One region of the Nocardiopsis sp. NPDC006198 genome, then DNA from elsewhere that is predicted to be linked to it. Evidence: riboswitches for the same ligand, from Rfam matches in the RefSeq annotation. Region 1 holds a riboswitch; each other region holds the start of a gene.
The links. Region 1 has a riboswitch for cobalamin ahead of ABZ234_RS08780 (nitrite reductase). Riboswitches for the same ligand answer to the same signal wherever they lie in the genome.

Region 2: it holds a riboswitch for cobalamin, as region 1 does, so the genes downstream of both, ABZ234_RS02780 (ribonucleoside-diphosphate reductase subunit alpha) here and ABZ234_RS08780 (nitrite reductase) in region 1, are expected to answer to the same signal.
Region 3: it holds a riboswitch for cobalamin, as region 1 does, so the genes downstream of both, metE (5-methyltetrahydropteroyltriglutamate--homocysteine S-methyltransferase) here and ABZ234_RS08780 (nitrite reductase) in region 1, are expected to answer to the same signal.

What each region holds. Positions count from the first base shown of each region.
Region 1 covers NZ_JBEXSY010000009.1:17,146-27,154, reverse strand. Annotated here, with positions in the region: gene ABZ234_RS08810 (tripartite tricarboxylate transporter permease) at 1-880, shown strand, start outside; gene ABZ234_RS08805 (TetR/AcrR family transcriptional regulator) at 966-1,541, opposite strand; gene ABZ234_RS08800 (hypothetical protein) at 1,672-2,805, opposite strand; gene ABZ234_RS08795 (HAMP domain-containing sensor histidine kinase) at 2,988-4,361, opposite strand; gene ABZ234_RS08790 (response regulator transcription factor) at 4,358-5,023, opposite strand; gene ABZ234_RS08785 (hypothetical protein) at 5,183-5,914, shown strand; cobalamin riboswitch at 6,139-6,344, shown strand; gene ABZ234_RS08780 (nitrite reductase) at 6,398-7,327, shown strand; gene ABZ234_RS08775 (precorrin-8X methylmutase) at 7,324-7,989, shown strand; gene ABZ234_RS08770 (precorrin-2 C(20)-methyltransferase) at 7,986-9,500, shown strand; gene ABZ234_RS08765 (SAM-dependent methyltransferase) at 9,485-10,009, shown strand, end outside.
Region 2 covers NZ_JBEXSY010000002.1:226,020-236,028, reverse strand. Annotated here, with positions in the region: gene ABZ234_RS02795 (sigma-70 family RNA polymerase sigma factor) at 1-2,574, shown strand, start outside; gene ABZ234_RS02790 (NYN domain-containing protein) at 2,773-4,446, shown strand; gene ABZ234_RS02785 (hypothetical protein) at 4,474-5,046, shown strand; cobalamin riboswitch at 5,493-5,684, shown strand; gene ABZ234_RS02780 (ribonucleoside-diphosphate reductase subunit alpha) at 5,841-8,378, shown strand; gene ABZ234_RS02775 (ribonucleotide-diphosphate reductase subunit beta) at 8,514-9,596, shown strand; gene ABZ234_RS02770 (CU044_2847 family protein) at 9,759-10,009, opposite strand, start outside.
Region 3 covers NZ_JBEXSY010000010.1:28,239-38,247, forward strand. Annotated here, with positions in the region: gene ABZ234_RS09585 (quinone-dependent dihydroorotate dehydrogenase) at 1-565, shown strand, start outside; gene ABZ234_RS09590 (polysaccharide deacetylase family protein) at 666-2,123, opposite strand; gene ABZ234_RS09595 (polysaccharide deacetylase family protein) at 2,432-3,985, opposite strand; cobalamin riboswitch at 4,258-4,419, shown strand; gene metE (5-methyltetrahydropteroyltriglutamate--homocysteine S-methyltransferase) at 4,583-6,874, shown strand; gene ABZ234_RS09605 (DUF3558 domain-containing protein) at 7,087-8,097, opposite strand; gene ABZ234_RS09610 (hypothetical protein) at 8,602-9,636, opposite strand.

The DNA.
Region 1 (10,009 bases):
CAGTTCCGGGGCGGACCTGTCCGCGATCCGCACCGGCCGCGCGTGGCTGAGCCGCCGGGACTGGGCCCGGTCGTGGAAGCCGTGGCTGCGCGGCACCGCCCTGGGCAGCACGTTCGGCCCGATCCCGGGCAGCGGCGCGGAGATCCCGACCTTCCTGTCCCTGGGCCTGGAGCGCAGGCTCGCGGCGCGCCGGGCGAAGCGCAGGGGCGTGCCGAACGAGTTCGGCCGGGGAGCGATCGAGGGCGTGGCCGGGCCGGAGGCCGCGAACAACTCCAGCGCGGCGGGCACGATGGTGCCGCTGCTGGGGCTCGGGCTGCCGACCTCGGCGACGGCCGCGATCATGCTGGCCGCCTTCCAGCAGTACGGCCTCCAGCCGGGGCCGGTGCTGTTCGAGCGCAACGCCGACCTGGTGTGGACCCTCCTGGCGAGCCTGCTGATCGGCAGCGTCCTGCTGCTGGTCATCAACCTGCCGTTCGCGCCGCTGTGGGCGAAGCTGCTGAAGCTGCCCAAGCCGTACCTGTACGCGGGCATCACACTGTTCTCGGTGCTGGCGGTGTACGCGATCAACACGTCGGTGGTGCACCTGGTGATGCTGCTGGGGGTGACGCTGCTCGGCCTGGCCATGCGGACGTTCGGCGTCCCGGTGGCCCCCGCGCTCATCGGCGTCGTGCTCGGCCCGATCGCGGAGACCGAGTTCCGCCGCGCGCTGGCCGCCTCCTCGGGCGACCCGTCGATCCTGGTCGGCAGCGGTATCTCGATCACCCTGTACGCGCTGGTGCTGCTGGCGGCCGTGGTCCCGGTGATCGCCGGGGTGCGGCGCCGCCGTGCCGCGCGCGGGCAGGGGGCCGCCCCGGAGCGGGAGTCCGCCGACCTCGGCTGACATCCACAGGAGCGTCCCCTCCCACCGCGCCCCTCCCCCGCGGCCCCCGGCACCGACCGCCGGGGGCCGCCGCCGGGGAAGGGCCTCAGGCGAGCACCTTGGCGACGTACGCCTCCAGCCGCTCCTCCAGCCGCTCCGGCGGGGCCCCCTCCCCGCCGGCCAGGTGCTCCACCAGGTCGGCGCGGACGGCGGCCAAGAGCGCGTGGGCGGTGAAGTCGGCGTCGGGCGCGCCCGGGATCCCGCGCACGGCGTCCCGCAGGAGGGTGTGCCACCACGTGTAGTGCCCCGCCCGGTAGGGGCTGTTCCCGCCGCCCGTCTCCAGCGCCAGCGCCAGGTGGCGGTTGTCGAGTTTGAACCGCAGCAGCGCGGCCATGAGCGCCGGAACGCGTTCGCGCGCGGGCGTGTCGGGGCCGAGGGGCGCGGGCCCTTCGGCGACGGCCTCGCGCAGGGGGGCGATCCGTTTCTCCATGAGCGCCTGGATCAGGCCGTCGCGGTCGCCGAACCTGCGGAAGAGCGTGCCCTTGCCGACGCCCGCGGCCGTCGCGACGTCGTCCATCGACACGCCGCCGGGGCTCGTGCTCGCGGCGAAGAGCCGGTCCGCGGCGGCGAGCACCGCCTCCCTGTTGCGCTGCGCGTCGGCGCGCTCCCTGCGTGGGCTCACTTTCACTCCCCCTGCGAGACGGGCCCGCCGCTTCAAGCGGACCAATGGTCCACATCCTAGGGGGCGCCGGGCTTCCGCGTCCGACGCCCCGGTGCGGACCGGAGGGGCCGCGTGTCCGGGCCCTTCCGGGTCAGCCGGCGGCGCCGGTCTCCAGGGCGTGGAGGCGGGTGTAGGCGTACTCCGGCACGGGCCGCCCGGCGAACCCCTCCCCGCCCCCGCCGGAACCGTCCTTCCCGGCCGCCGCGGTCCCGGACACGTCCCCGTTCACGGGGAGGGGCCCGGCCAGGCGGCGGTGGCCGGGCTCGTCCGGCCCGGTCAGCAGGAAGACCTGGCGCCGGCCCCCGTCCCGCCCGGTCACGAGCGAGTCCTCGACGACCTCGGCGATCCTGCGGTCCCAGGGGTCGCGGGTGCGGCGCAGCCGGATCGCGCCGCGCTCGGTCCACTCCACGTTGTCCCGGCGCAGGAGGACCCGCGGGAGGTCCGAGGCGATCATGTCGTCCACTCGGAAGGCCATGCGGTCGACCCCGGCGAAGGCCTGTCCCGCCCGTGTGACGTGGGCCCGGCAGCGTTCGTAGAGGAACAGCGCGCCGGGGGCCGAGACCACCAGCGTGTCGTCGGGCGTGGCGGGGCGCTGCGCGTAGACGTCCATGGTCCGGCTGCGGCTTCGGAGCCAGCGCCCCGCGGCCGGGTCGACGAACGCTGCCAGCTCCGCGACCTGGCGGACCTCGAACGGGAAGTCGACGCCGAGCACCGAGTCGTGGTGGGCGATCCGGTTGCGGAACCGGCGGACCCCCTCCGCAGTGGCGGCCACCTCCGCGCGCATCCCGGACGACCCGGGGAAGGCCCGGTGCAGGCAGGCCCGCCACAGCTCCTCGTACCCGGGCCCGAGCATCCCGGACCAGAACCCGAAGCTCATCGCGGCGACGACCTGGTCGCGCGTCTCCCGCCCCTCCTGGCGGAGGCGCTCACGGACGCGGCCGGACGCCTCGGCGACGTACTCGCCGCCGGGAACGGGGAGCAGGAACCAGGGGATGCCCCGCTCGGCCTCCCGGAAGTGGGCCCGCAGGACCCTGTCCATGCCCCCTCTGAGCAGGACCTCCAGGTGGGCGATGTCCTCGAAGGCCGCCGCGGACACGCGCGCGCCCCACTCGTACAGGGCGAGGGCGCGGCCCCGGTCTCCCCCGGCCAGCGCCAGGTAGGGCGCGAGGCGCGGGGCGGGGACCAGGCTCAGGACCGCGTCGGTGTCTGCTTCGACGGAGGACATCGCCCGATGCTACTGTCCTGGGGAACGCCCCAGTGCCGCCTCTGCTGACATGCGCCTGGGGCTTTTCCCTTCCCTCCCGCCGCCCCGGTCCGGCATGCCTTCGCACAGGCCCGTCCCCGCGCGCCCCGGCGCTTCCCGCACGCACTGCGCTCCCCGGGCCGCCGCGGCGTGTCGGCCGCCGGTCAGGCCGTGGCCCTGGGCAGGGTGATCGCGACGCCGGTGCCGGAGGGCCCGCTGTCGATCCCCACCCGGCCGCCCTGGGCCTGGACCAGGGAGCTGACGACCGCCAGCCCGAGGCCGGAGATGCGGCCGGCGCCCTCGTCCCGCGAGGTCACGAAGGGCTCGAACACGTGGGGCAGCAGCGCGGGGTCGATGCCCGGGCCGTCGTCGGACACCGTGAGGACGAGGGAGTCGCCCTCGCCGCGGGCGGCCACGGTGGCGCGGGTGCCCTCCGGGTTGTGGTCGACGGCGTTCGCGACCAGGTTGGCCAGGCACTGCTCCAGGCGTGACTGGTCGCCGAGCAGGACGTCCGGCGGCGGCTCCTCCAGGGTGACCGCGCCGGCGTAGGGCAGGGAGTCCAGCCGGGCGCGCACGGCGTGGAACAGGTCGGGCAGGAACACCGCCTCCACCCGGACGTCGATCTCGTCGCCTCCCCGGGCGACCGCCATGAGGTCCTCCAGGACCCGGCGCAGGCGGTCGAGTTCGGCGCGCACGACGGCCGCGTCGGCCGTGCCCAGCAGTTCCAGGTGCCCCTCCGCGACGGCGAGGGGGGTGCGCACCTCGTGCGAGATCGCGGCCAGGTAGCGGCGCCGGTTGGTGTCGGCCTGCTCGATGCGCACGAGCATCTGGTTGATCTCGGTGGCCAGTTCGGCGATCTCGTCGCGGGTGGCGGGCACGGGTACGCGGGTGTCCAGGTCGGAGGGGGAGATGGCCTTGGCCGCCTCGGAGACCTCCCGCACGGGCGACAGGGTGCGCCGCACCACCAGCCACAGCGCGATGCCGCCGCCGACGACGCCGACCCCGCCGGCGAGGGCGGAGAGCAGCAGGACCGTGGCCGCCGTGTCGCGGGTGGAGTCGAGGGGGGCGACGACGGTGACGACGGCGAGGGGGACCCCGGCCCCGTCGGCGACCTCGGTGTCGAGCACCCGGACCGGGCCGGCGTCGGTGTCGAGGGTGCGGATCGTCCCCGGCTCGGGTGCGGGGGCGTCGCCGCCGCGCATCAGCCCGGCGACGCGGGTGGGGCCTCCCGTGCTCTGCAGGCGCGCCCCGTTGGCGGTCACCAGCGTCACGTGGCGGGCTCCGCTGGGGCGCACGGCGAGCGCCTGACGTGCGGCGCGCTCCGCCTCGGGCCCCGAGACCACCCCGTCGAGCCCCGCGGCGGCGGGGACCTGGTCGGCGAGGGCGTCGCCGACCAGCGCCGACTCCTCCCGGAGCAGGCGGTCGATGTCGGTCAGGCCCGAGACGCGCACGAGTTCGTAGGTGAGCAGGGCGACGCCGCCGATGACGAGGGCCATGACGAGCAGCGACCGCAGGACGACGCGGCCGGTGAGGCTCACCGGGTACCCCCGGCGAGGCGGTAGCCCGCGCCGCGGACGGTCTGGATGCGGTCGGCGCCGAGCTTGCGGCGCAGCTGGCTGACGTAGACCTCGACCACGTTGGAGGCGCCGTCGAAGTCGTAGCCCCAGACGCGGTCGAGCAGCTGGGGCTGGGAGAACACCTGTGAGGGGTTGCGGATGAGGACCTCCAGGACGCCGAACTCGCGGGTCGACAGGTTGACGGTCCGGCCGTCGACGGAGGCGGTGCGGGCCCCGAGGTCGAGTACGACGCCGCCGGCCGCCAGCACGTCGCCGCGCTCCTGTCCGCCCGTGCGCAGGCGCGCCCGGACCCGGGCCAGGAGCTCGCTCACGCTGAAGGGCTTGACCATGTAGTCGTCGGCCCCGGCGTCGAGGTTGGCCACCCGGTCGCTGACCGCGTCCTTGGCGGTGAGCACGATCACGGGGACCGAGGGGCGGCGCTGCCGCAGGCGGCGCAGCACCTCCTCCCCCGGGATGCCGGGCAGTCCCAGGTCCAGGACGACCAGGTCGACGTCGGGGGACAGGGCCATCGTCAGCCCGTCGATCCCGTCCGCGGCCGAGAGCACCTGGTACCCGGCCGTCTCCAGGCCCCGCCGCACGAAGGAGACGATGCCCTCCTCGTCCTCCACCACCAGAATCGCCAACGCCGTGTCCTCTCCGCCCGTGGTCCCCCTACCTTGGCAGGAACCGCTGAACCGTTCCTGAGAGCCACATGAAGACGTTCTTCAGGTGGCTTTCAGGACTCCATCATCTTGCCGCCGCATGCTTGGGGCAGTAGAAACCTTCGAGCAAAGGAAACGCCGATGCAGCGCAACACCGTCATCCTCCTCTCCTCCGCCGCCGCGGCCGGGCTGCTGGCCGTCGGCACGATCGGCTACCTCGTGGTGGACGACCCCGAGCAGCAGGTCGACTCGATCGAGCTCACCGGCGTGACCTCCGGTTCGGCCCCCTCGGCGAGCGGGGCGGACGCGTCGGGGCAGAACCCCCCCTCGTCCCAGTCGGTGGACGGCCTGGAGCAGCTCGTGGGCGAGCTGCGCGCCGACGGTGACGACGACGACGGCGACGACACCGACGACTGGACGGTGTCCGGTGTCGAGGTCGACTTCGGACCCGAGGAGTGGCTGCTGACCGACCCCGAGCTGGAGGACTTCGACGGCAACGGCACCGTCCAGCCGCTCCTGGACGAGCTGCGCGGCCTGGAGGGCACCGAGGTGACGCTGGGCGTGCGCTACGAGGCCGACGACGACCGCGACGACGCCGACGTGTACACCATCAACGGGCTGGCCTTCCGGGACACCGACGACGGCCCGGCCCCGTGGCAGAACACCGGCGGGCAGACCGAGGCCGACCGCGACACGGTGTCCGCGAACGCCGCCGAGGCGGTCGGCGAGGGCGCCCGCACCGTCGAGGTCGAGCGCCAGGACGAGGACGGCTGGGACGGCTGGGACGCCGAGGTGCTCGACGCCGGCGGCCAGGAGTACGAGGTGATCCTCGACGCGGCCGGCGAGGTCGTCGACGTGCGCGCCGAGGACTGACCTGCGAGGACCCGTGCGGCCGTCCCGCGGCCCGTCCCCGCGTCCGCGCGGTCGGGGCCCCGCCCTCCTCGGAGGGCGGGGCCCCTTCATGTCGTCCGGTCATCCGGTCTGCGGGCCCGGGGACGGGGCCGGTCGCCCGGTCCGCCCCGGCCGGACCGCCCGGGGCCGCCGCCGGAGGCCGGCACGGCAAGGCGACGTCCCCCGGAGCAGGCAGGAGGGGGTCGGGGTACCCTCGTCGGGCCAGTCGAACTCCACTTGGTGGGGTCAGGGAACCCGGTGGGAATCCGGGACTGACGCGCAGCGGTGAGGATGACGGGCGGGCACGTCCGGGGAGCACTCCCCGGGACAGCCACTGGAGCACGGCTCCGGGAAGGCGCTCCGCACCGGTCGAATCCGAGTCCGAAGACCTGCTGGCACCGGCGGCCACGGTCCGCCGAGTCATCCGCGGGCTCCGCGAACGAGCCCCTGACCCGAAGGACGCGCATGTCCCCGACCGGTTCTCCCCCCTCCACGCGCCGTACGCGCCGCGACCGCTGCCCCGGCGTGCTGAGACCCTGGCCCGCCGAGGACGGCCTGCTGGTCAGGCTCCGGCTCATCGGCGGCCGTGTCGGCGCCTCCTCGCTGCGCGCCCTCGCCGCGGTGGCCGACCGGTACGGCTCCGGCCGTGTCCACGTCACCGGCCGCGCGAACCTGCAACTGCGCGCGCTGCCGGGAAACGCGGGGCGGTTGGGGCCCGAGGTGGTCCGGGCCCTGGCGGAGACCGGCCTGCTGCCCTCCGTCAGCCACGAACTCGTCCGCAACGTGATGGTCTCCCCGGGCACGGGCACGGCGGGCCCCGCCGGGACCGGACCGGGCGGAGGCCGGGCCGACCTGCGCCCCGTCGCCTCGGACCTGGACACGATGCTGTGCTCCGTCCCGCGCCGCGCCGACCTGCCCGGCCGTTTCCTGTTCGTCCTGGACGACGGGCGCGGCGACCTGATCGGCCACCCGTGCGACCTGGGGCTCGTCGCCCTGGACGAGGGCGTCGCCCAGCTGAGGATCGGCGAGCGCTGGGGCCCGCTGGTGCCGGTCGACGAGGCGCCCGCCGCGCTCCTGCGCCTGGCGGACGCGTTCCTGGACCGCCGCGGGGAGGGGCCCACCGCGCCGTGGCACGTCGCCGAGCTCCCGGCGCCGCTGGCCGGGCCGGTGGAACCGGACCGGCGGCTCCCGCCTCCCGCCCCACCGCTGCCGTACGGCCCGCTGCCCGGGGGCGCACGGCATGTGCGTGTGCCCGACGAGGGCCTGGACCGTCCGGCCGCCGAGGCCCTCGCCGAGGAGGCGCTCGCCGCCGGGTCCGGCGAACTCGTCGTCACACCCTGGCGCGGCGTCCTGGTGCCGGGAGAGTCCGTTTCCAGCCCCGGGGAGGCGCGGTGACCGTCCCACGCCGGCCGGGCCGGCACTACGACTACATCGACGACGGGCCCGCGATCTACACGGACTCCTTCGCCGTCATCAGGAAGGAGGCCGAGCTCGGGCACCTGCCCGCCGACGCGGAGCGGCTCGCCGTGCGGATGATCCACGGCACCGGCCAGGTCGACCTCGCCGGGGACCTGGTGGTCCACCCCGGCCTGGTGTCCGCGGCGCGCTCCGCCCTGCGTGCCGGGGCGCCGATCCTGTGCGACGCGCGCATGGTGGCCAGCGGTGTGACCGCGAGCCGCCTTCCGTGTGACAACGAGGTGCTCTGCTTCCTGGGCGACGGACGCGTCCCCGGCCTCGCCGCCGAGTGGGGGACCACGCGCAGCGCCGCCGCGGTCTCCCTGTGGGAACCGTTCCTGGAGGGCGCCGTGGTCGCCGTCGGCAACGCGCCCACCGCCCTCTTCCACCTGTTGGAGATGCTGGCCGACGGGGCGCCGCGCCCGGCCGCGATCGTCGGCTGCCCCGTCGGTTTCGTGGGGGCCGCCGAGTCCAAGCAGGCGCTGACGGAGTTCGGCGACCGGTTCGGCGCCGACATCCCCTACGTGACCGCCCGCGGCCGCCGCGGAGGCTCCGCGATGACCTGTTCCGCTCTCAACGCACTCGCCAAGGAGGAGGAGTGACCGGACGTTTCCACGGGGTGGGCGTCGGCCCCGGCGACCCCGAGCTGATCACCCTCAAGGCCGCACGGCTCATCGCCGCGGCCGACGTCGTCGCCTACCACGCCGGGGTCGGCAAGGCGTCCAACGCCCGCCGCATCGCCGCGTCGCTGATCCCCGGGTCGGCGGTCGAGGAACAGCTCACCTACCCGGTCACCACCGGCGCGACCGACCACCCGGGCGGGTACACGGGGGTGCTGGCCGACTTCTACGAGGAGTCCGCCGCCCGGCTGGCCGCGCACCTGGACGCCGGCCGCGACGTCGTGCTCCTCTCCGAGGGCGACCCGCTGTTCTACGGCTCGTACATGTACATGCACGACCGGCTGGCCGAGCGGTACGAGACGGAGATCGTGCCCGGGGTCCCGGCGTTCGCCGCGGCCACGGCGGTGGCGGCGGCCCCGCTGGCCCGGCAGACCGACGTGCTCACCGTGCTGCCCGGAACCCTCCCCGAGCCGGAGCTGGCCCGCCGGCTGGCCGACACCGACGCCGCGGTGGTCATGAAGCTGGGCCGGACCTTCCCCGCCGTGCGCCGGGCGCTGGAGTCCGCGGGGCGGCTGGAGCACGCCGTGTACGTGGAGCGCGCCTCCATGGACGGGGAGCGGCGGCTGCCCGTGGCCGAGGTCGATCCGGCGACGGTGCCCTACTTCTCCCTGGTCCTGGTCACCGGGGACAGCCGCAACGGCAGGAGGTCGCGCGACCGGTCCCTGCCGGAACCCGCGGCCGTGGAGCCCGCCGGCCCTGCCGCCGAGCTGCTGGTCGTCGGCCTGGGGCCCGGTCCCGGCCGCTGGCTCACCCCCGAGGCCTCCGCGGCGCTGGCCGGGGTGGACCACGTGGTGGGCTACGGCCCCTACGTCGACCGCGTCCCGCAGCGGGCCGGCCTGACCCGGCACGCCTCCGGCAACACCGTCGAGATCGACCGCGCCCGCCTCGCCCTCGGGCTCGCCCGCGACGGTGAGAGCGTGGCGGTGGTCTCGGGCGGGGACGCCGGTGTGTTCGGCATGGCCACCGCCGTGTTCGAGGCGGCCGAGGACCCCGCCTACCGGGACGTCCCGGTCCGGGTGCTGCCGGGCGTCAGCGCCGTGCAGGCGGTCGCCGCCCGGGCGGGCGCCCCCGTCGGCGGTGACTTCGCGGTGATGAGCCTGTCGGACCGGCTCAAGCCCTGGGAGGTGATCGAACGGCGCCTGCGCGCCGTCGCCGAGGCCGACCTGGCGCTGGCGATCTACAACCCGGCCTCGCGCTCGCGGACCGGGCAGGTCGCCGCCGCCCGCGAGGTCCTGCTGGAGCACCGCAAGCCCGACACCGTGGTCGTCGTCGGACGGAGCGTCGGCAGGGAGGGCGAGTCCCTGGCGGTGACCACGCTCGGGGAGCTCGACCCCGCCGGCGTCGACATGCGCTGCCTGCTCATCGTCGGCGCCTCCGGCACCCGCGTCTCCGGGTCGGGCCGGGTCTGGACGCCGAGGTGGGTGCAGCCGTGACCGTGCACTTCGTGGGGGCGGGGCCCGGAGCCGCCGACCTGCTCACCGTCCGCGCCACGCGCATGCTCAACGCGGCCGACGTCGTCCTCTACCCCGGCACGTACCTGGACCCCGGGGTCCTCTCCCACTGCGCCCCCGGCGCGGAACTGGTCGACACCCAGGGTCTGGACCTGGACCGCATCACCGAACGCCTGGTCGCCGCGCACGCCGCGGACCGGGACGTCGTACGGCTGACCTCCGGGGACCCCTCGCTGTACTCGGCGCTGGCCGAGCAGACCCGGAGGCTCGACGCGCACGGGGTCCCGTGGGACGTCACGCCGGGGGTGCCCGCCTACGCGGCCGCCTCGGCGCTGGTGGGCCGCGAGCTGACCGTGCCGCTGGTGGCCCAGTCGGTGGTGCTGACCCGGACCGGCGCCCGGTCGACGGCGATGCCGGAGACCGAGGCGCTGGGCGCGTTCGCGGCGACGCGGGCCACGCTGGTGCTGCACCTGGCGATCCGGCGGGTGCGG
Region 2 (10,009 bases), on a different contig from region 1:
GTCCCGGGCCAGCCGTTCGTGGATCCGGCGCTGGAGGGGCTGGAGAGATCACTGATCGCCCGTGCCTTCCTCTCCCTGCCGGAGCGGTGGCAGGCCGTCCTCTGGCACACCGAGATCGAGGGCACCAAGCCGGCCGAGGCCGCGCCCCTGCTCGGCATGAACCCGAACGGGGTCGCCGCCCTCGCCTACCGGGCCCGGGAGGGGCTCCGGCAGGCCTACCTCCAGATGCACCTGGCCGGCGGCGCGGCCGCGGAGGCGTGCCGCCCGACCCTGGGGCTCCTCGGCGGTTACGTCCGGGGCGGCCTGTCCAAACGGGACACCGCCAAGGTCGACACGCACATGGACGGCTGCGCGGACTGCCGTGAAGTGTACGCGGAGCTGATGGACGTCAACGTCGGCCTGCGCGGGGTCGTCCTCCCGCTGGTGGTCGGCTCCGGGGCGGCGGGCTACCTCGCCCTCACCCCGGGCGGCGCGGCCACGGGAGCCTGGTGGGGCCGGATGTCGCGCCGCCAGCAGCAGGCGGCGGCCGGCGGCGCCGCCGCCGCGGGCATGGCGGTCGCGGTCGCGCTCGCCCTGACCGGCGGGGAGGTTCCGATGGGTCCCGAGGACCCGCCCCCGGTGGCGGCCCCGCAGGAGGAACCCGTTCCCGCGCCCGCGCCGGGGGACCCGGCCGCCCCCGACACGCCTCCGGGCCCGCCCCCCGCCGCCCCGCCCGCGGACGCCCCGCCCCCCGCCGCGCCGGGGGGGACGGCGGCCCCGGACCGGCCCGCGCCCCCGGAGGTCCCGGAGTCCCCGGCGGAGCCGGCCGTGCCCCCGGCGGACGTCCCCGAGGAGGAGGTGGCCGAGGACGCCCCCGAACCGCTGTTCGCGGCGGGCATCGACCCCGTCGGCGCGCTCCTCCCGGGCAGCGAGGGGATCGTGGTCCTGGACGTCCGCAACATCGGCGCGTCCACGGTCGAGGACGTCATCGCGGTGATCACGCTGCCGCCGGGGGTCGAGATGGTCTCCTCCGGCGGCGCCGGCAGCTCCGTCCCCATGGCGACCGGGAACGGCGACTGGAGCTGCTCGTCGGGCAGCGGCGGCGGCCGCTGCGCGCAACCGCGGATGGCGTCCGGGCAGAACAGCACCCAGTTCCTGGACGTGCGCGTGGACGCCGGGGCCGACGTCGGCGTGCCCGCGTCCGTGACGGTGTCCTCCGGAGGCGTGGCCGCCAGTGCGACCGGGGAGCGCGGGGTCTCCTCCGAGGGGGTGGCCGCGCGCTACGCGACGGCCGGGCGGGTGCGGACCGAGAGCGTCGGCAACGCGCTGATGACCTGTGTCGAGCCGGAGCGGGACCACGGGGGGCACTGGCCGTGGCCGTGGCCCTGGCGGCCCGGGAACCCCGGCGTCCCCGGCGCCGGCCCCGGGACAGGGGGGACCCCGGGCGCCGACGGGCGCACCGCTCCGGAGGCCGACGCGGACCTGGCCCGCGCACCGCGGGGGCCGCTGCCCGCGGAGCCCGGCACGGAGGCGTCCCCGGGGGAAGAGGGGTCCCGGGGGGAGGAGGAGACCTCCGAGGACGATGCGGAGGGAGAGGACGGCGGCGCCCCTGACGGAGCCGGCGCCCTGCCGGACGGCGTGTCGCCCACGGCCCCGGAGCGGGACCCGAATCCGGAGGACGCGGACCCGGAGGTCGCGGACCCGGAGGACCCGGACGGCGGCCCCGGGCCCGTCCCGGAACCGGAACCGGGTCCGGACCCGTCCTCCGGGGCCGGGCCGGAGGCGCCGGACGGCCCCTGTGCCGACGCCCGCCTGAGGGAGGGGGAGCACCGCGACAACGACAACTGGGTGATGGCTCCCCTCGAGGGCGATCCGGACGCCACCACCTCGGCGAGCGCCGCGACCTGGGAACTCCCCGAGGGCGGCGCGGTCCGCTGGGCGGGGCTGTACTTCTCGGCCGCGGGCGCCCCCGACGCCCCCGCGGCCCGGGTCAGGGGGCCGGGCATGACGTCCTACCGGACCGTGGCCGCCACCGACACGAAGGTCGCGGACCTGCCCGGATACCCCGCCTACCAGGCGTTCGCCGAGGTCACCGACCTGGTGAGGGCCCAGGGCGGCGGCGAGTGGTGGGTGGGCGACGTGCCGGCCCGGGAGGGCCGGGGCGTCTACGCCGGGTGGAGCCTGGTGGTGGTCCTGGAGGACCCGGGCATCGGCTCCTACAACCAGGCGATGGTGCTCGACGACACCGGGGCGGTCTTCCGGAGCCGCACGGGGATGTCGTTCCCGGTGTCGGGTCTGCTCCCCGCCGCGGTGCCCTCCCACGTGGACGTGGTGGCCTGGGAGGGCGACGCCGACCTGCGGGGGGACCGGGTGACGGTGGACGGCCGCGCGGTCGCCCCGAGCGGCGGGTACGGGGAGGAGGACAACGCCTTCGCGAGTTCCGCGCGCGGAGCCGTGGGGGACCCCTTCACCTTCGGTACCGACGTCGTACGATTCGACCCAGTACTCGGCAGGGAAACGGATATCCGAATCCTCTCCGAACAGGACGCGGTGCTGGTCGGCGTCGTGGCGCTGACCGCCCCGATGCGTACCTGAAGTCCGGTATTCGCGACGGGTTTCCCGGCAGGCCCGGGCGGCCGGAAAAGCCCGCCCCTCAACGGGATCTCGCCTGTGTGTAGTGGGTCCATAACTTTCCGTATTCAAAGAGGGCACGCAAAACCAGACAGACTTGGCTAGGCTGTGCCCCGGTCATGGATATGGCCCCAGAGTCAAAAGGGAAGGGGGCGGTGTCACGTGGACCGCTGCGCGTTGTTCGTTGACGCGGGATACCTTCTCGCGGACGGCGCGATGGCCGTGCACGGAACCCGCAACCGGGACTCCGTCTCCTGGGACTACTCCGGACTCGTCCAGTTCCTCAACGAGGTCGCACGGGACCGCACCGGTCTTCCGCTGCTGCGTTGCTACTGGTACGAGGCCGTCGCCGACGAGCGGCGCTCCCAGGAGCAGGACGGCATCGCCGACATCCCCGGCGTCAAGTTCCGTGCCGCGAGGATACGGCCCGGCCGCCGCGAGGGCGTGGAGAGCTATGTCCAGCGCGACATCACCACGCTGGCACGCACCGGCGTCCTGTGCGACGCAGTCCTGGTCAGCGGTGACGAGGACATGGCTTCCGTCGTCGCCGACGTCCAGGACATGGGCGTGCGCGTCACCGTCGTGCACGTGTCCGTCGAGGGCAACTGGACCATCTCCCGGGCCCTGCGCCGGGAGTGCGACGACCTCATCGAGATCGGGGCGGGCCACCTGCGCCCGCACGTCAACCTCCTCTCCAGCAGCGGCTCCTCCCAGGAGACCGCGGCCAAGACCACGACGCCGTTCGCCAACGGCCGGGCCCGTTCCGCGCCCGAGACGCCGCGGCAGCCCGTCGCGGCCCAGCCCGGCGGCGCCCGGGTCGACCCGGTGGGATCCTCCAGCGGCGGCCTGGAGGCGATGTTCGCGGGGACCGGGGGCCAGCCCGTCCCCCAGGGCAGCGCCATGGACCAGCTGCGCGCCATGCGGAGGTCCCTCGCGCAGCAGCGCGGCGGGGACCACCTCGTCGGACCGGGGGGCGACGGCGGCCAGCAGCCGGGCGGCATCGACGCCAACGGATTCCCGTCCGGCGGGCAGACCCCGCCCGGCACGGGCGGCGGCTCCTACCCCGGCCATTCGGTGACCGGGGGCCACCCCGCCCACAACGGGCAGCAGGGCTATCCCGTCACCGACGGGCACCCGTCGATGCGCGGCGCGGACCCGAGCGGCTACGGCATGCCCGGGAGGCCGGCCTCCGGATCGGGGCCGATGACCGGAGCGCAGCCCTCCTTCAACGGCACGGGACCCCAGCAGTCCTTCGCCGCGGGGACGGGGCCGCAGCGCTCCTTCGCGTCGGACGGCCAACCCGGCCACGCGCCACCTCCGAGAAGCGCCCCACCCCAGGACCCACGGCAGGACCCGCGCCAGGACCCGCGCTACGGGGGTGGGGACGGCTCCGGGTTCGGGGGAGCGGCCGACGCAAACCCTACCTATGGGACCAGTACGGAAACTGACACCGCTCACCGCGGTGGGGCAGCCTCCCCCTACGGGGGGCCGCCACCTACTGGTCCCGAACCCGCCAGCCGGTTCAGCGCCGGCGGCTACCAGGAATCCCGTCCCAGTCCTGGATATCCACAGCAGACACGTCCCGCCGCGCATACCGTTGACGAAGCGGTGCATGTCGCGCACAAGGAAGGGAACGACTTCGCGGAGTCGATCGCTCGCGAGGCGCCCGCCCTGTGGGTTGAGGCCGTACTCGCCCGCAGGCCCAGGATGCCCTCCGACCTGGAGGCGCGCCTGCTCCAGGGCTCCTCGCTGCCGATCGACCACCTGTTGCGTGACGAGGTCCGTGACGGACTGCGCCAGGGGTTCTGGCAGGCCCTGGAGCGGGCCAGGTCCTGACAGGGCGCGCGGGAGTGCGAGTAGGGGATGGGGGCGATGCGGTTGACCCACGTGACGACGGCAGAACTCGACCGTTGGGAATTCCACGCTGTCCGGTCCGGTGAGCACGGACGGGTCGCCGCCCAACTCCTGGACCTGGCCAACCGGGTCGACGCGGGGAGCGAGGTCTCGCGCGCGGAGCTGTTCGTGCGCGCGGGGGAGCAGTGGGAGATCGCCCAGGAGTTCGAGCGCGCCTGCTCGGCCTACCAGAGGGCGATCGACGACGGCGGGGCCACGGTGATCGACGCCCGCGCGCTCAGCGCCGGGGCACTCCTGCAACTGGACGAGGTCGACCAGGCCTACGCCCACCTCAAACGCCTGGAGGGCGAGGATCCGCCCGGACTCCAGACGTTCATCCACGTCGCGGAGGCACTGTACGCGCACGACGACCTGGAGGGCGCCGAGCGGTGGGCGACGGTCGGCGCGCACCGGTTCCTCGACCGGGCCTCCTCGCCCTACGTCCGCGACCTCCTGGTGGAGCTCCTGCGCATCCGGTTCCGCATCCGCACCGACCTGGGGCTGTCCGAGGACCGGCTGGACCGCAGACTCGACGAGGAGTGACCCCGGCCGTCCGGGCCGGGGCGCTCCGGCCCGGACCCGGAGGAGTGAGCTTTCCGACGTGCGGGCGCGCCGCCGACACGCCCGGGGCGGTGGAGGCACGGATCTCCGCCCGGCCGCTCCGGTCCGGGGTCGGCCGCCGCGGACACGGCCGTGTGGTCAGCGGCACCGGTTCGCCGGGCGCCGCCCGAACCGCCTCGGAAGCGGCGTTCCGGGCGTTCGGCCGCCCCTCGGGGGGCGCTCCCGGTCCCGGGGAGCCCCGGCGACGATCTAGGCTGTGTCCGGTCGCCTCCCAGCTGCCCCGACGAGGCGCGACATCCCCCCGAACCGGGTGCCCGAGGCCCTCTCATACCACGGCCCACGCGTGTGTTCGACGATCGTCGAAGAATCCGAGAAATCGATGACACGCCATCATCTTGCGGTGTTCCAACGCAGGGCCCCCTAGATGTAGTATCTGTCCCGCTGGTGGTTCACCCCTCGGGGTGAGGCAAGAGGGAACCCGGTGCGAAGCCGGGGCTGCCCCGCAGCGGTAAGTGGGAACGAAGCCGTCACAGGCACTGGGGACCCCCGAAGGCCCCGGGAAGCGACGGTGCGTAGGCCGCCCACGAGCCCGAAGACCTGCCACCGGTGCGCACGTGAACGTGCGCCGACGACGGGGCTTCGAGGGTGAGCCGCCGCGACCCACCGGTCGGACGACCGCACGCACCCGGTGCGTCGGTCCCCCGGTGCGTGCCGCGCACCTTGCCCATCGTGTCCCCTCCCCGCCGGGACTCTTCTACCGAGGTTGGAGCCGCTGTATGACCCTTGACGTCGAGGCCGTGCCCGTATCCGTTCGGCCCGAGCCGACCAACGAGGGCGCGCCCCCCGCCGCCGTCGACCGGATCGAGCACGTCGTGACCGAGGCCTGTGCGAGGCTCACCGGTGTTTCGGCGGAGAAGGTCCTCACCGAGGCCCGCCGCGGCTTCTACCCCGGCATCCCCGACTCCGAGGTCGAGCTCGCCCTGGTCATGGCCGCCCGCAGCTTCGTGGAGGTCGACCCGGACTACTCGTTCGTGGCCGCCCGCCTGCTGCTGGACAAGCTGCGCCGCGAGGCCCTCACCTTCATCAGCGGCGCCCCCGACGCCGCCGGGCAGTCCGAGATGGGCGAGCGCTACGCCGCCTACCTGGCCGCCTACGTCAGCCGCGGCATCGACCTGGGCCAGCTCGACCCGGCGCTCGCCGGGTTCGACCTGGAGCGACTGGGCGCCGCCCTGCGCCCCGAGCGCGACGAGCAGTTCACCTTCCTCGGCATCCAGACCCTCTACGACCGCTACTTCCTGCACAGCGACGAGGTCCGCTACGAGCTGCCGCAGGCGTTCTTCATGCGCGTCGCCATGGGGCTGGCCCTCAACGAGGACGACCGCGAGGCCCGCGCCATCGAGTTCTACGAGCTGCTGTCCTCGTTCGACTTCATGGCCTCCACGCCCACCCTGTTCAACGCCGGCACGGTGCGCGCGCAGCTGTCCTCCTGCTTCCTCACCACCGTCGGCGACGACCTCCAGGCCATCTTCCACGGCATCAGCAACAACGCGATGCTGTCCAAGTACTCGGGCGGGCTCGGCAACGACTGGACCCCGGTGCGCGGCCTCGGCTCGCACATCCGCGGCACCAACGGCAAGAGCCAGGGCGTCGTCCCGTTCCTGAAGATCGCCAACGACACCGCCGTCGCGGTCAACCAGGGCGGCAAGCGCAAGGGCGCCGTGTGCGCCTACCTGGAGACCTGGCACATCGACATCGAGGAGTTCCTCGACCTCCGCAAGAACACCGGCGACGACCGCCGCCGCACCCACGACATGAACACCGCGAACTGGGTTCCGGACCTGTTCATGCAGCGTGTGGAGCAGGGCGGCAGCTGGACCCTGTTCTCGCCGGACGAGGTCCCCGACCTGCACGACAAGTACGGCACCGACTTCGCCGAGGCCTACGAGAAGTACGAGGCCGCCGCCGAGGAGGGCCGGATCAAGGTCGCCAAGAAGATCCCCGCGGTCGACCTCTGGCGTCGCATGCTGACCATGCTGTTCGAGACCGGGCACCCCTGGATCACCTTCAAGGACCCGTCCAACCTGCGCTCGCCGCAGCAGCACGTCGGCGTCGTGCACTCCTCCAACCTGTGCACCGAGATCACGCTGAACACCAGCGCCGACGAGGTCGCCGTCTGCAACCTGGGCTCGGTCAACCTGGCCCAGCACGTGGGCCCCGACGGCCTGGACGCCGAGCGCCTGCGCCGCACCGTCCGCACCGCCGTGCGCATGCTCGACAACGTCATCGACGTGAACTTCTACACGATCCCCGAGGCGCGCCGCGCGAACATGCGCCACCGCCCCGTGGGCCTCGGCCTGATGGGCTTCCAGGACGCCCTGTTCAAGCTGCGCACCCCGTTCGCCTCCGAGGGCGCGGTGACGTTCGCCGACGAGAGCATGGAGCTGATCAGCTACTACGCCATCGAGGCGTCCATGGAGCTGGCCTCCGAGCGCGGCGCCTACGAGTCCTTCGAGGGCTCGCTGTGGAGCCGGGGCGTCCTGCCGATCGACTCGCTGCGCCTCCTCGCCGACTCCCGCGGCGGCGACCTGGACATGGACCGGGGCGAGACCCTCGACTGGGACTCGCTGCGCGAGCGCGTGAGGTCCACCGGGATGCGCAACTCCAACGTGATGGCGATCGCGCCCACCGCGACCATCGCCAACATCACCGGTGTCGGCCAGTCGATCGAGCCGCTCTACCGGAACCTGTACGTCAAGTCGAACATGTCCGGCGACTTCACCGTCGTCAACCCGTACCTGGTCCGGGACCTCAAGGCGCGCGGCCTGTGGGACGACGACATGGTCTCGGCGCTGAAGATGCACGACGGCAGCCTCGGCGCCATCGACCGCGTCCCGGACGACCTCAAGGCGCTGTACGCGACCGCGTTCGAGGTCGACCCCGAGTGGCTGGTGGACGCGGGATCGCGCCGCCAGAAGTGGATCGACCAGGCCCAGTCCCTGAACCTGTACATGGCGGCCCCGAGCGGCAGGAAGCTCGACACCCTGTACCGCCGCGCGTGGCGCTCCGGTCTCAAGACCACCTACTACCTGCGTTCGCAGAGCGCCACGCACGTGGAGAAGAGCACGCTCAAGGGCACCGACGGCCGCCTCAACTCGGTCGCCGCGACCCCGAGCGCCCCGGCGCCCGCCCCCGTCCCCGTCCCCGAGCCGGTCGCGGCGCCCGCCGCCGTGAACACCGAGATCGAGGACGAGTTCGAGATCGTCGACGGCCAGGCCTGCTCCATCGACGACCCCGAGTGCGAGGCCTGCCAGTAGGGCGTGAGGCCCGGGGCCGCCCGCCGGCGGCCCCGGGCCGGTCCGGCCGCCCCGCCGGACCGTGCCCGCGGCGACGCCGCGTCCCGCTCCCGACAACGACTTTCCGGCCCGGCCGGAGAACGGAAGAACCCCAGCATGACCGCAGTCTCCGAGAACAACGCCGGCGCCACCAGCGGCCTCGGTGAGATCGAGCGCGACGCCGAGCGCGTCAACGTCGACGACAAGGCGATGATCAACGCCCGCGCCGACGTCAACCAGCTGCTCCCGCTCAAGTACACGTGGGCGTGGGAGAAGTACCTCGCGGGCTGCAACAACCACTGGATGCCCACCGAGGTCGCCATGCAGGCCGACATCGCGCTGTGGAAGTCCAAGGACGGGCTGACCGAGGACGAGCGCCTGATGCTCAAGCGCAACCTCGGCTTCTTCGCGACCGCCGAGTCGCTGGTGGCCAACAACATCGTCCTGGCCGTGTACCGCCAGCTCACCAACCCGGAGTGCCGCCAGTACCTGCTGCGCCAGGCCTTCGAGGAGGCGGTGCACACCCACACCTTCCAGTACATCTGCGAGAGCCTGGGTCTGGACGAGGGCGAGCTCTTCAACATGTACCGGGAGGTCCCGTCGATCACGGCGAAGGACGCCTGGGCGCTCAAGTACACCCAGAACCTGGAGAACCCGGAGTTCCGCACCGGCACGCCGGAGGCCGACCAGGCGTTCCTGCGCGACCTGGTGGCGTTCTACGTGATCTTCGAGGGCATGTGGTTCTACACCGGCTTCGCGCAGATCCTGTCGCTGGGCCGCCGCAACAAGATGATCGGCATCGCGGAGCAGTACCAGTACATCCTGCGCGACGAGTCGATCCACCTGAACTTCGGCATCGACGTGATCAACCAGATCAAGATCGAGAACCCGCACCTGTGGAGCGAGGAGTTCCAGGGCGAGGTCCGGCGGATGCTGGCGGAGGCGTGCGAGCTGGAGGTGGCGTACGGCCGCGAGACCATGCCGCGCGGCGTGCTCGGCCTCAACTCGGAGCTGTGCGAGAAGTACATGCACTTCATCACCGACCGCCGCGCCGAGCAGATCGGCCTGGCCCCCATCTTCGGGGAGACGGAGAACCCGTTCCCGTGGATGAGCGAGATGATGGACCTCCAGAAGGAGAAGAACTTCTTCGAGACCCGCGTCATCGAGTACCAGACCGGCAGCGGCCTGGACTGGGACTGACGGTGTCCCGGCCCGCGTGAGGCGGGCCGGACGGGGCTCTCCTCCCGGGAGGCGGACACGGCCTCCCCCCGGGGCGGCCCGGATCGAGGCGCGCGATCCGGGCCGCTTTCGCGTGCGGGGGGTGTGTCCCGGGCCCCGGCCGGAGGCGCCGGGACCCGGCCCTCAGCCCTTGGCGGTCCAGGTCATCCGGACGTTGAAGGTGGCCTCGCCGGTCCCCTTGACCACCACGACGTCCGCCTCGGCGCTCACGGTCACACCGAATTCGACCTCCGTCTCCGAGGGCGCCAGCGAGGAGGAGGAGAGCTCCTCCAGTTGCGCCGACACGGCCTCGGCGATCTTCCTGATGCGGAGCAGGACGGAGTCGAGCCTTTTGTCCCCGGTGGCCTTTCCCGGGGTCCGTGAGACGGGGGCGG
Region 3 (10,009 bases), on a different contig from region 1:
GCGCAACCTCCAGGGCGTGGAGCAGCTGCGGCCCCTGCTCGCCGCCGTTCGCGAGGCGCTCTCCGAGGCCGGGCACCCGACCCTGCCGCTCCTGGTCAAGATCGCCCCCGACCTGGCCGACGAGGACGTCGACGCGGTCGCGGACCTGGCCCTGGCCGAGGGGCTGGACGGCATCATCGCCACCAACACCACCATCTCCCGCGAGGGGCTGGCCGCCTCCGCCGAGGAGGTGGAGGCCGCCGGGGCGGGAGGGCTGTCCGGCGCCCCGCTCAGGGAGCGGTCGCTGGAGGTTCTCCGCCGCCTCCGCGCCCGCGTCGGCGACCGCGTCACCCTGGTCGCCGTGGGCGGCATCGAGACCCCCGAGGACGCGTGGGCCCGAATCCGCGCCGGGGCGACCCTCGTGCAGGGCTACACGGGTCTGATCTACGGCGGCCCCCTCTGGCCGCGCCGCATCCACCGCGGCCTGGCCAGGCTGGTCCGCGAGGCCGGATACCGCTCGATCGGCGAGGCGGTCGGCGCCGACGTCCACGGGGCCGGCCTCCCCCAGGAGTCCACCGCCGTCTGACGGCCGCCGCGTCCCGCGGGGCCGGGAACCCCTCCCCGGGGTCCCCGGCCCCGCGGTGCTTCCGGGCGGCCCCCGGCCCCGGTGCGCCCCGACCCGCGCGCTACCAGTACTCGGGGACGGTGACGCCCGCCGCCGGATAGGACTCGCCGGGCTCGGGGTCGCCGACGACCTGGCTGACGGTCGCGAACTCGTAGCCCTCCTCCCGCAGCCGCTCGATGAGCCGCGGTGCGGCGGCCAGGGTCGGCGCGAGCGTGTCGTGCATGAGCACCACCGAGCCCGGCTCGACGTCGTCCATGACGCCGTCCACGATCTCCTCCGGGGACAGGCCGGTCCAGTCCTCGCTGTCCAGGTTCCAGAGGACCTGGGCCATCCCCTGCCTGCCGATCTCCTCGATCACCGGTCCGGAGGTGTCGCCGAACGGCGGCCGGAACAGTTCCACGTCCTGCCCCGTCTGCCGCCGGACCATCGCGCTGACCGCCGCGACCTGCGCGGGGAGCTCCCGGTCGTCGAAGTACTCCGTCATGTGCTCGTGCAGGTCGTTGTGGCTGGCGATCTCGTGCCCCTCCGCGTAGGCGCGCCGGAGCACGCCGGGGCGGGTCAGCGCGGGGTCGCCGTTGAGGAAGAACGTCGCCGACACCTCCTCCTCGGCCAGCAGGTCCAGGAGGGCCGCGGTCCCCTCCGCGGGCCCGTCGTCGTAGGTGAGCGCGACGCACTCGGTCCCCGGGGCCCCGCAGTCCAGGTCCGGGTCGCCGGCGGCGACCACCCCCGGTGCGGTCGGGAGGGACTCCGGGACGGCTCCGGGCGGGTCCACCGCGAGCACGGGCTCCTCCGCCGTCGACGCCTCCCGGGCGCGCTCTCCCAGGTCCGACAGGAGGGGCGCGGCCTCCTCCGACGGCACCACCGCGACGATCCGGCCCGGTTCCGACGAGGGCGGGTGGCCGACCACCACCGGGGAGAGGTGGCCGTCGTCGAACTCCACGAGCAGGTCGCCGTCGGAGTTGAACCCCATGGAGTCGTAGGTGCGCATGACGGGGTGCAGCCCCTCCGGGTCCACGTCCGGGTTCCCGGCCAGCTCCTCGTGCACGATCCCGTCGAGCCTTCCCAGGGCGTCGTCGTCCGCCAGGAGCTCCGTCGAGTACGCGGTGTGCCCGGTCTCCGCGTCGTACCAGTACGTTCCGTATCCCTGGCGCCGGCCGTGCAGGTCCTCCTCGGTGCGGACCAGGCGCACGCCCAGGACGCCGCTCCCGGCGCCCACGACCTCCCAGTCGACCGCCAGGCGCACGGGGTCGCGGCTGGCCCCGCGGAAGTCCCGCACCTCGCGGTCCACCTGTTCGGCCAGCCGGGAGGCGAACCGGTCGGCCCCCTCGAACACCGGATAGGAGACGTCGATCTCCACGCCGTCCGGCCGGTGGGGGTGGTCGCCGAAGTCCGCGGCACCACCGGTCCACTCGGCGACCTCCTCGCCGGGTTCGTCCAGGAGCACGGTCATCAGCTCCGGGTCGTCGCCCTCCGCCGCGCCGCCCGTGCCGCAGGCGGTGAACAGCAGCAGCGCCGCCACCGCCGCGCCGGTCCGGTGCGCCGCGCGTCGTGCGGCCCCTCCTGGGCGCCGGGGCCCCGGCCTCCGGTCGAGGCCCCGCCGGGGAGCGGTCTGGCCAGGACGGACTCGGCTCGTCGACAACACCGGTCTCCCTCATCCCTGCGCGGGTGCTTACGCGGTTGATGGGAGCAACATAGGGGACGCCGTCCGCGCGCCTGTGGCGGTGACCACATGTGGTCACCGCCACAGGAGGGGGTGCGGGTCCGCACCCGTCCGGAGCGTCGCGGCCGGGGCCGCCGGGCCCCGCCGGCCCCGGGACCCCGCGGGCCTCAGGCCGCCTCGTCCCCCTCCGGTTCCCCGCCGTCCCCTTCCGTGTCGGCGGGGGGCTCGGGGGCCCCGTCGACGTAGGCCTCGCCCGGCTCGGTGGCGCCGAGCAGCTGGGAGACGGTGACCATGGTGTAGCCGCGCTCGTCCAGTTCCCGGACGATCGCGCGGGAGGCGTCGACCGTCGTGTCGTGGATGTCGTGCATGAGGATGATCGCCCCGGGGGAGGCGCCGTCGACGGCGCGGTCCGCGACCACCGACGACTTGCGGTCCTTCCAGTCGTTGGTGTCGATGCTCCACAGGATCTGGGCCAGGCCCATGTCGGCGGTCACCGAGGCGACCTCCGCGTCGGTGGACCCGTAGGGGGGCCTCATGAGGTCCATGGTGTACCCGGTCTCGCGGTACACCAGGGCCTGCACGGTTTCGAGGTCGGAACGGATCCCGCCCGCTCCGAGCCCGGCCAGGTCGGGGTGGGAGAGGGTGTGGTTGGCCAGTTCGTGGCCCTCCGCGTAGGCGCGCCTCACGGTGCGCGGATCCTCCATGACCGGGTAGCCGGTGACGAAGAACGTCGCGCGGGCGTCGTACTCGGCCAGGATGTCCAGCAGTTCGGGCGTGCGCCCGCCCGGGCCGTCGTCGTAGGTCAGGGCCACGCACTTGGACCCGGGGGCGGAGCAGTCGACGTCCTCGCCCGCGGGCGGCAGGACCCCGGGGACGGCCGTCTCACGGCTGCCCTCCTCCTCCCGGGGCGGGGCCGCGACGGCGAAGTCGCGGACGCCCCGGGTCGCCGAGCGCAGCGCGCGCTCGCCCAGGTCCGACAGCAGGGGGGCGGACTCCGAGGCGGCGACGACGGCGTGGGTCCTGCCCTCTTCCACGGGGGCGACCTGTCCCGCGTCGAACTCCACGACGAGGTCGCCGGCGGGGTTGAACCCCACGGAGTCGTACAGCGAGGCGATCGGGTGCACCGCGTCCGGAGCCGCGGTCCCCGGGAGGGCGTCCCGCACGAGGCCGTTCAGCTCCTCCAGTTCCCCCTGGCCGGCGATCAGGGCGGTGGAGGGGTGGGTCGAGCCGGTGAGGGCGTCGTACCAGTAGGTGGTGTATCCCTCACGGGTCCCCTCGGAGTCGGTCTCCTCACGGGTCACGCGGACCCCGACGATGTCGTCGTTGGCCGCCGTCAGGTTCCACGCGGACTCGAAGGAGACCGCTCCGGGGTTGGCCGCCTCGAAGGCGTCCACCTCGGCGGCCAGCGCGCGGTCCAGGAAGTCGCTCAGCGGGTCGGCGTCGGGGACGACCGGGTAGGAGACCTCCGCGGCCACCCCGCCCTCGCGGGCGAGCTCGGCCTCGGCCAGGTCCACCACGTCGTCGGGGTCGACCACCGTCAGCCCGTCGGGCTCGCCGGCGGCGGGCGGGCCCGCCTCCGGTCCGCCGTCCGCCGACCCCGGGTGCGTATCGCTCACGGGTTCGGAGGCGAGCACGCCGGGCGGGGTGACGGCCAGCCAGACCAGCCCCGCGACGACCGCCAGCGCGACCGCGATCGTGGACAGGGGGTGACCGGGGGCCATGGTCGGTTGGGACTGCTTGTTCACCAGGGGTTCTCCACGTACATCTTCAGACGAACGATCGCGGGGAGCACGGGGGAGGACTCGGCCCCGCGACGCTTCATGTCGGTTGTGACGCCGGCCGCGCAACAGGGGTTCGCGCTGATTCCGGCCGGGGGCACAGGGCAGCACGCCGGGTACAGGGGCGGAGGGGTGCTCCCTATACTTGCAGGCGTGGAAGGTACATGCTCCACCCCAGAACCCGGGCCGCGCCCGGAAGGGGAGGGGTGTGTCGCAAGAGGGAACCCGGTGCGACTCCGGGACTGCCCCGCAGCGGTATGAGGGAACGAACGTCGCCATAAGCACTGGTAATCCGGTCGGAAAGGTCGGAAACCGGGAAGCGGCGGCCAGTAGGAGGACGGTGCTCGCGCCGTCCGCGCCCCCGAGTCCGAAGACCTGCCTCCACCCGGCGGCGCACCCGTGCCGCCGGTGGTCCCGTGCCCCGAGGGAGGGCCGAGGAGCGGCGGCAGGCGCACACGCCCACGGCGTGGCCCCGGGCATGCCCGCGTCCTCGCTCACCCCCGTGGCCGGTACCCGGCTTTCGACGAGGGAGAGAAGCTCATGCCCCACACCCCCGAGGCCTCCCGGCCGTCCGTGCGCTCCACCGTGCACGGCTACCCCCGGATCGGCCCGAACCGGGAACTCAAGCGCGCCTGCGAGTCGTACTGGAGGGGCGAGACCGCCGCGGAGGAGCTGGACGGCATCGCCGCCGGCCTGCGCCTGGGCGTCTACGCCCAGCTGCGCGAGGCGGGCGTCGACGACATCCCGTCCAACACGTTCTCGTACTACGACCACGTCCTGGACACCGCGGTCCTGTTCGACCTGGTGCCCTCCCGGTTCGCCTCGCCGGCTGCCGCCGGCGACCGCGACGAGGAGCTGCGCCGCTACTTCGCCCTCGCCCGGGGCGAGCAGGGCGCCCCGCCGCTGGAGATGACCAAGTGGTTCGACACCAACTACCACTACCTGGTCCCCGAGCTGTCGCCGAGCACCCGCCCGCGCCTGGTCGGTGACAAGCCCCTCGCCGAGTTCCGGGAGGCGGCCGAGGCGGGTTTCCCGACCCGCCCGGTCCTGGTCGGCCCGCTCACCTTCCTCCTGCTGGCCAAGGCCGCGGACGACGCCCCCGAGGGCTGGCGCCCCGTCGAGCTGCTCGACCAGCTCCTGGACGCCTACGCCCAGCTCCTCGCCGGCCTCTCCGCCGCGGGGGCCGCCGAGGTGCAGCTGGACGAGCCGATCCTGGCCACCGACGAGGGACGCGCCGCCGTCGGGCTCCTGGAGCGGGTCTGCCGGCGCCTGGGCTCCCTCACCGAGCGCCCCTCCCTCCTGGTCTCGACCTACTTCGGCTCCATCGGGGCTCCCGCACTGCGGGTCCTGAAGGACTCACCGGTGGAGGCCGTCGGCCTGGACCTGGTCACCGACGGCGAGGGCGTCGACGACCTCGTCAAGGTCTCGGGCCTCGGCAGCACCCGCCTGGTCGCCGGGGTGGTGGAGGGCCGCAACGTCTGGCGGACCGACGTCCCGGCCGCCGTGGCCACGCTCGGCACCCTGCTCGCCCTCACGGACGAGCTGACGGTGAGCACGTCCTGCTCGCTCCTGCACGTGCCGATCGACCTCGACGCGGAGACCTCCCTCGCCCCCGAGCTGCGCGAGGCCCTGGCCTTCGCCAAGCAGAAGGCGTACGAGACGGCCCTCCTCGGCCGCGTCCTCTCGGAGGGGACCGAGGCCGAGTACGCGGCGGGCGGGGCCGGCGGCGGTCCTGCCTTCACGGACGCCCGCGTGCGCGCCCGCCTGGACGCCCTGGGCCCGGACGCCTACGAGCGCCCCCAGGACAGGGGTGCCCCCACGGACACGCCGCTGACCACGACCACCATCGGGTCGTTCCCCCAGACCGCGGAACTGCGCCGCGCCCGCGCCGCGCACCGCCGGGGCGCCCTGGCGGAGGACGCCTACAAGCAGATCCTCCGGGAGGAGATCGACCGGGTCGTCGCGCTCCAGGAGGAGATCGGACTGGACGTGCTCGTGCACGGAGAGCCCGAGCGCAACGACATGGTCCAGTACTTCGCCGAGCAGCTGGAGGGCTACGCCACCACCGAGAACGGCTGGGTGCAGTCCTACGGTTCGCGGTGCGTCCGCCCGCCGATCCTGTTCGGCGACGTCTCGCGCCCCGAGCCGATGACCGTCGAGTGGATCACCTACGCCCAGTCGCGCACCGACAAGCCGGTCAAGGGCATGCTGACCGGCCCGGTGACCATGCTCGCCTGGTCGTTCGTGCGCACCGACCAGCCGCTGGGCGACACCGCCCGCCAGGTGGGCCTGGCGCTGAGGGACGAGGTCGCCGACCTGGAGCGTGCGGGCATCCGCCACATCCAGGTGGACGAGGCGGCCCTGCGCGAGCTCCTGCCGCTGCGCGAGGAGCGGCGCGCCGCCTACCTGGACTGGGCGGTGAACTCCTTCCGCCTGGCCACGTCCGGTGTGTCGCCGTCCACGACGATCCACACGCACATGTGCTACTCGGAGTTCGGCCTCATCGTCGGCGGCATCGAGGCGCTGGACGCCGACGTGACCAGCGTCGAGGCCGCCCGCTCCCGGATGGAGCTGGTGGAGGACCTGGGCCGCCGCGGCTACAAGCGGGGGATCGGGCCCGGCGTGTACGACATCCACTCACCGCGGGTGCCGTCCGTGGAGGAGATCGAGGGCTCGCTGCGGCTGGCCGTCGCGCACATCGACGCCGGGAGCCTGTGGGTCAATCCCGACTGCGGTCTCAAGACGCGCGGCTACGCCGAGGCGGAGCAGGCCCTGCGCAACATGGTGGAGGCCGCCCGCCGGGTGCGCGCCGACCTGCCCGGCGCCCGCTAGCGGGGTGTTCCGTGCCCGGCCCGGGCGCCTCCGGGGCGAGGCGGCCGGCGGTCTCCGCGAGCGCGCGGGCGCCCGGGCCGGGGCATCGGCTCCGCCGGTGCGTCTGGAGTGCGGTCTCCGCGAGTGAGCGGGCGCCCAGGGCCTCGGGCCGGGCACGGGGCGAAGCGGACGGGGAGGGGCCGCGGCCCCTCCCCGTCCCTGCGGTGGACCGGTCAGGTACCGACCACGGCCAGCGCGTCGGCGCCGGCGTTGACCATGATCTCCTCGAGGTTGTCGGGGAGGACCAGGTCCTCCGCGGAGTCCTCGCCCGTGAAGGACGGGTGCAGCTGGTACGTGATCTGGATGTTCAGGTTCGCGGTCCTGACCAGCAGCACGGCCTCAGGGATGAGGTCGCCCACGAAGTCGTACTTCGTGACGATGAAGTGGGCCTCGTCGCCGAGCTCCACCTCCTTGCTCTCCTCCACGTCACCGGCGTCGTACAGGGTGCTGTACTCGCTCTCGCCGGTGATCTGGGCGACCGTGTCCTGGAACTGGCTCGTGGCGGCCTCGACGGAGTCGGCGGCGGAGTAGGGGGTCTGGTACACGATCTCGAAGGAGGCGTAGCCGCCGGGGGGGTTGCCCTCCGGCAGGGTGGCGTCCAGGGTGTCGCAGTACGAGTTCTCGTCGCGGACGGACTTGTTGCCGCCGTCGGTGACGAGGAAGTCGGCCACGACCTGCTCGGTGAAGGCGTCGCAGGGCTCGGTGGGGACCGAGTAGGGGGGCTCGCCGGCGGGGGCCGCGTCGGGGTCGGGCTCCGGGGCCGGCTCGTCGCCGCCGGTCGCCTCCTCCGCGCTCGCGGAGGGCTCGCCCTCGGGCGGGGCCGCGACGGTCGTCCCTTCGTTGCCGTTGGTGACCAGCATGACCAGGACCGCGACCACGAGGACGACGATGACCACGCCGCCGCCGATGACGACCCACAGCCTGGCCCTGCCGCCGCCCTGGGGCGGCTGGGGCTGGGGATGGGGGTAGCCGGGGCCGCCGCCGTAGGGGGGCTGGCCGCCCGCGTACATCTGCTGCTCCGGGCCGGGGAAGCCCTGGCCGGGACCCGTGGGGGCGCCGTAGGCGGGCTGGCCGCCCGTGCCCGGGTCGCCGTAGGGGGCGCCGTAGGGGGGCTGGCCCCCGCTGTTGTCCCCGCCACCGTAGGGGTTCTGCGGTGGTTGGTTGTAAGGTCCGTTTTCGCTCATGGCTCCCCTCGCCCGTGATGTGCTGGCCGTGTTGTCTGGGACGCGTGTGCGTGCCGGTGGGTTCTCACGACTTCCGGGACCGCGCGGCCGTGCCGGAGCGCGGTCGGAGCGGTACAGGGGCCGTGCGAGGGGAGGCGCACCTACCGCCACCGCCTTCCCGCGGGCGAGGGCGGAGGCGTGGGGCCGGGCGTTCCCCGTCTCCGTGAGGAGGATCCCGGGGGACCGGGGGTGCCGATCGTGGCAGGCTCCGGGGGATCCCCGGGCCGAGGTCGGGACCTGTGCATAGTAGCCGCGGGGTATGCCCCCGCGGCAGGCCCGACCAGGGGTAACAGGGTGAATCGTCACTGTTTTGTGTCGGTTGCGTGCGAGATCATGGTTCGCGTGACGCAATCGTGACGCCGACGTCTGGATTCCGCGCCCGCGTCCGGGTAATGGGGCCGCTGTCCGCCGGGGCGCTTCGGCGCCGCGGCCGGTCGGCGCCCCGGCCGCGGCCGCCGCACGGCCTCAGAACATCGAGATGTGCACGTGGTCGAAGTGGTTCTCGGTGAGGTTGCCCCGGTCCGACATCGCGCGCCAGTCGGTGTCGCCGCGGCGCACGTCCCAGATCTGCTGCCGGTAGATGACGTACATGATCCCGTAGTCGTCGGCGTGCTCCATCGCCCACTCGGAGATCGCCCAGCCGCGGTCGACCTGCTCCTGCGAGGGCATGCCGCCGTTCGGGTCCAGCATGAAGTCGCAGGCCCGACCCAGCGGGTGCTCCCCGACGACCCAGCCGCCGACCGCCCGGTAGCAGCCCACGCCGCCCACGTCCCGGCCCTCGCCGAACTCGTCGATGACCCGCTGGCGCATCAGCTCGGTGCGCGGGGTGATGTTGTACTGGCCGCCCATCGGCTGCTCGGGGTGGTCGGCGATCAGCCGGTCCACCTCGGTGCGGCGCTCCTCCAGCTCCTCCAGGTCCGCCTCGACCTCGGCCAGCCGCTCCTCCGCGGCCTCCTGCGCGGTCTCGTCGCGGGAGAGGGCCTGGTCGAGCTGGTCGATCTTGTCCTGGTTGCTGGTGGCGAGGTAGTCGACGACCACGGCCCGGTCGATGACCGTGTCGGGCTCGTCCCCCACGAACAGCGACATCGACGGGTCGATGCCGCCGCTGGTGTAGGTGGCGACCGCCAGGGCGCGCACCTGCTCGCGCGCGGCGTCCACCTCCTCCCGGGTGCCCTCGGCGCGGTTCTCCGCGCGCTCGGCCTCCGCGATGACGCCCTCCATGTCGCGGAGCTCGCCGTTGTAGTCCTCGCTGAGGCTGTCCGCGCGCTCCCGCAGGGAGCTCATGCTCTCGGGGTCCATGGGCGCCGCCGCGAGGGCGGCCTGGGGAAGGACGAGGAAGCTCCCGACCAGGCCCGCGGCGAGCGCGGCCACGCGTGCGCGGCCGGGGCGGACGATCGCCGGGAGTACCCGTGCGAGGCCTTCGCCCCGGGCGCGGTCGGTGGGGTCGGGAGCCCAGAAGTCGGCGAAATCGTCCACTCGGCTCAGGTCGTCGGACTGCACTGTGTGGTCGCTCCTCGAGCCCGCGCACACTCCCGTCGGGCACGGGAGAGGGGCGGGCGCTGCTTCTCGTCTGTTCCCGTACGGGGTCGGGCCGCCGTTGCGGCCCCGCCCCCTGACCCCTCGCGCGTGCCGCGGAGGGGGAGTGGGAGTCACGGGATGGTCATGAGTGTAGGCACTCGCGCGGGGATTGGGGAAAGACGGGACGATTCCACCGGTGGACAAAGGTTGTCAATGTGGTCTAAATAACCTGAATTCGGATGATGATTCAGGTGAAGCGGCTGGTCCGCCATGGTTGGCTTGGGACCGTGAAGGCTCCAGAGCGCGACCAAGCGACCACCATTCCCGCCCGGGCGGACGGCACCGCGGGGTGTCC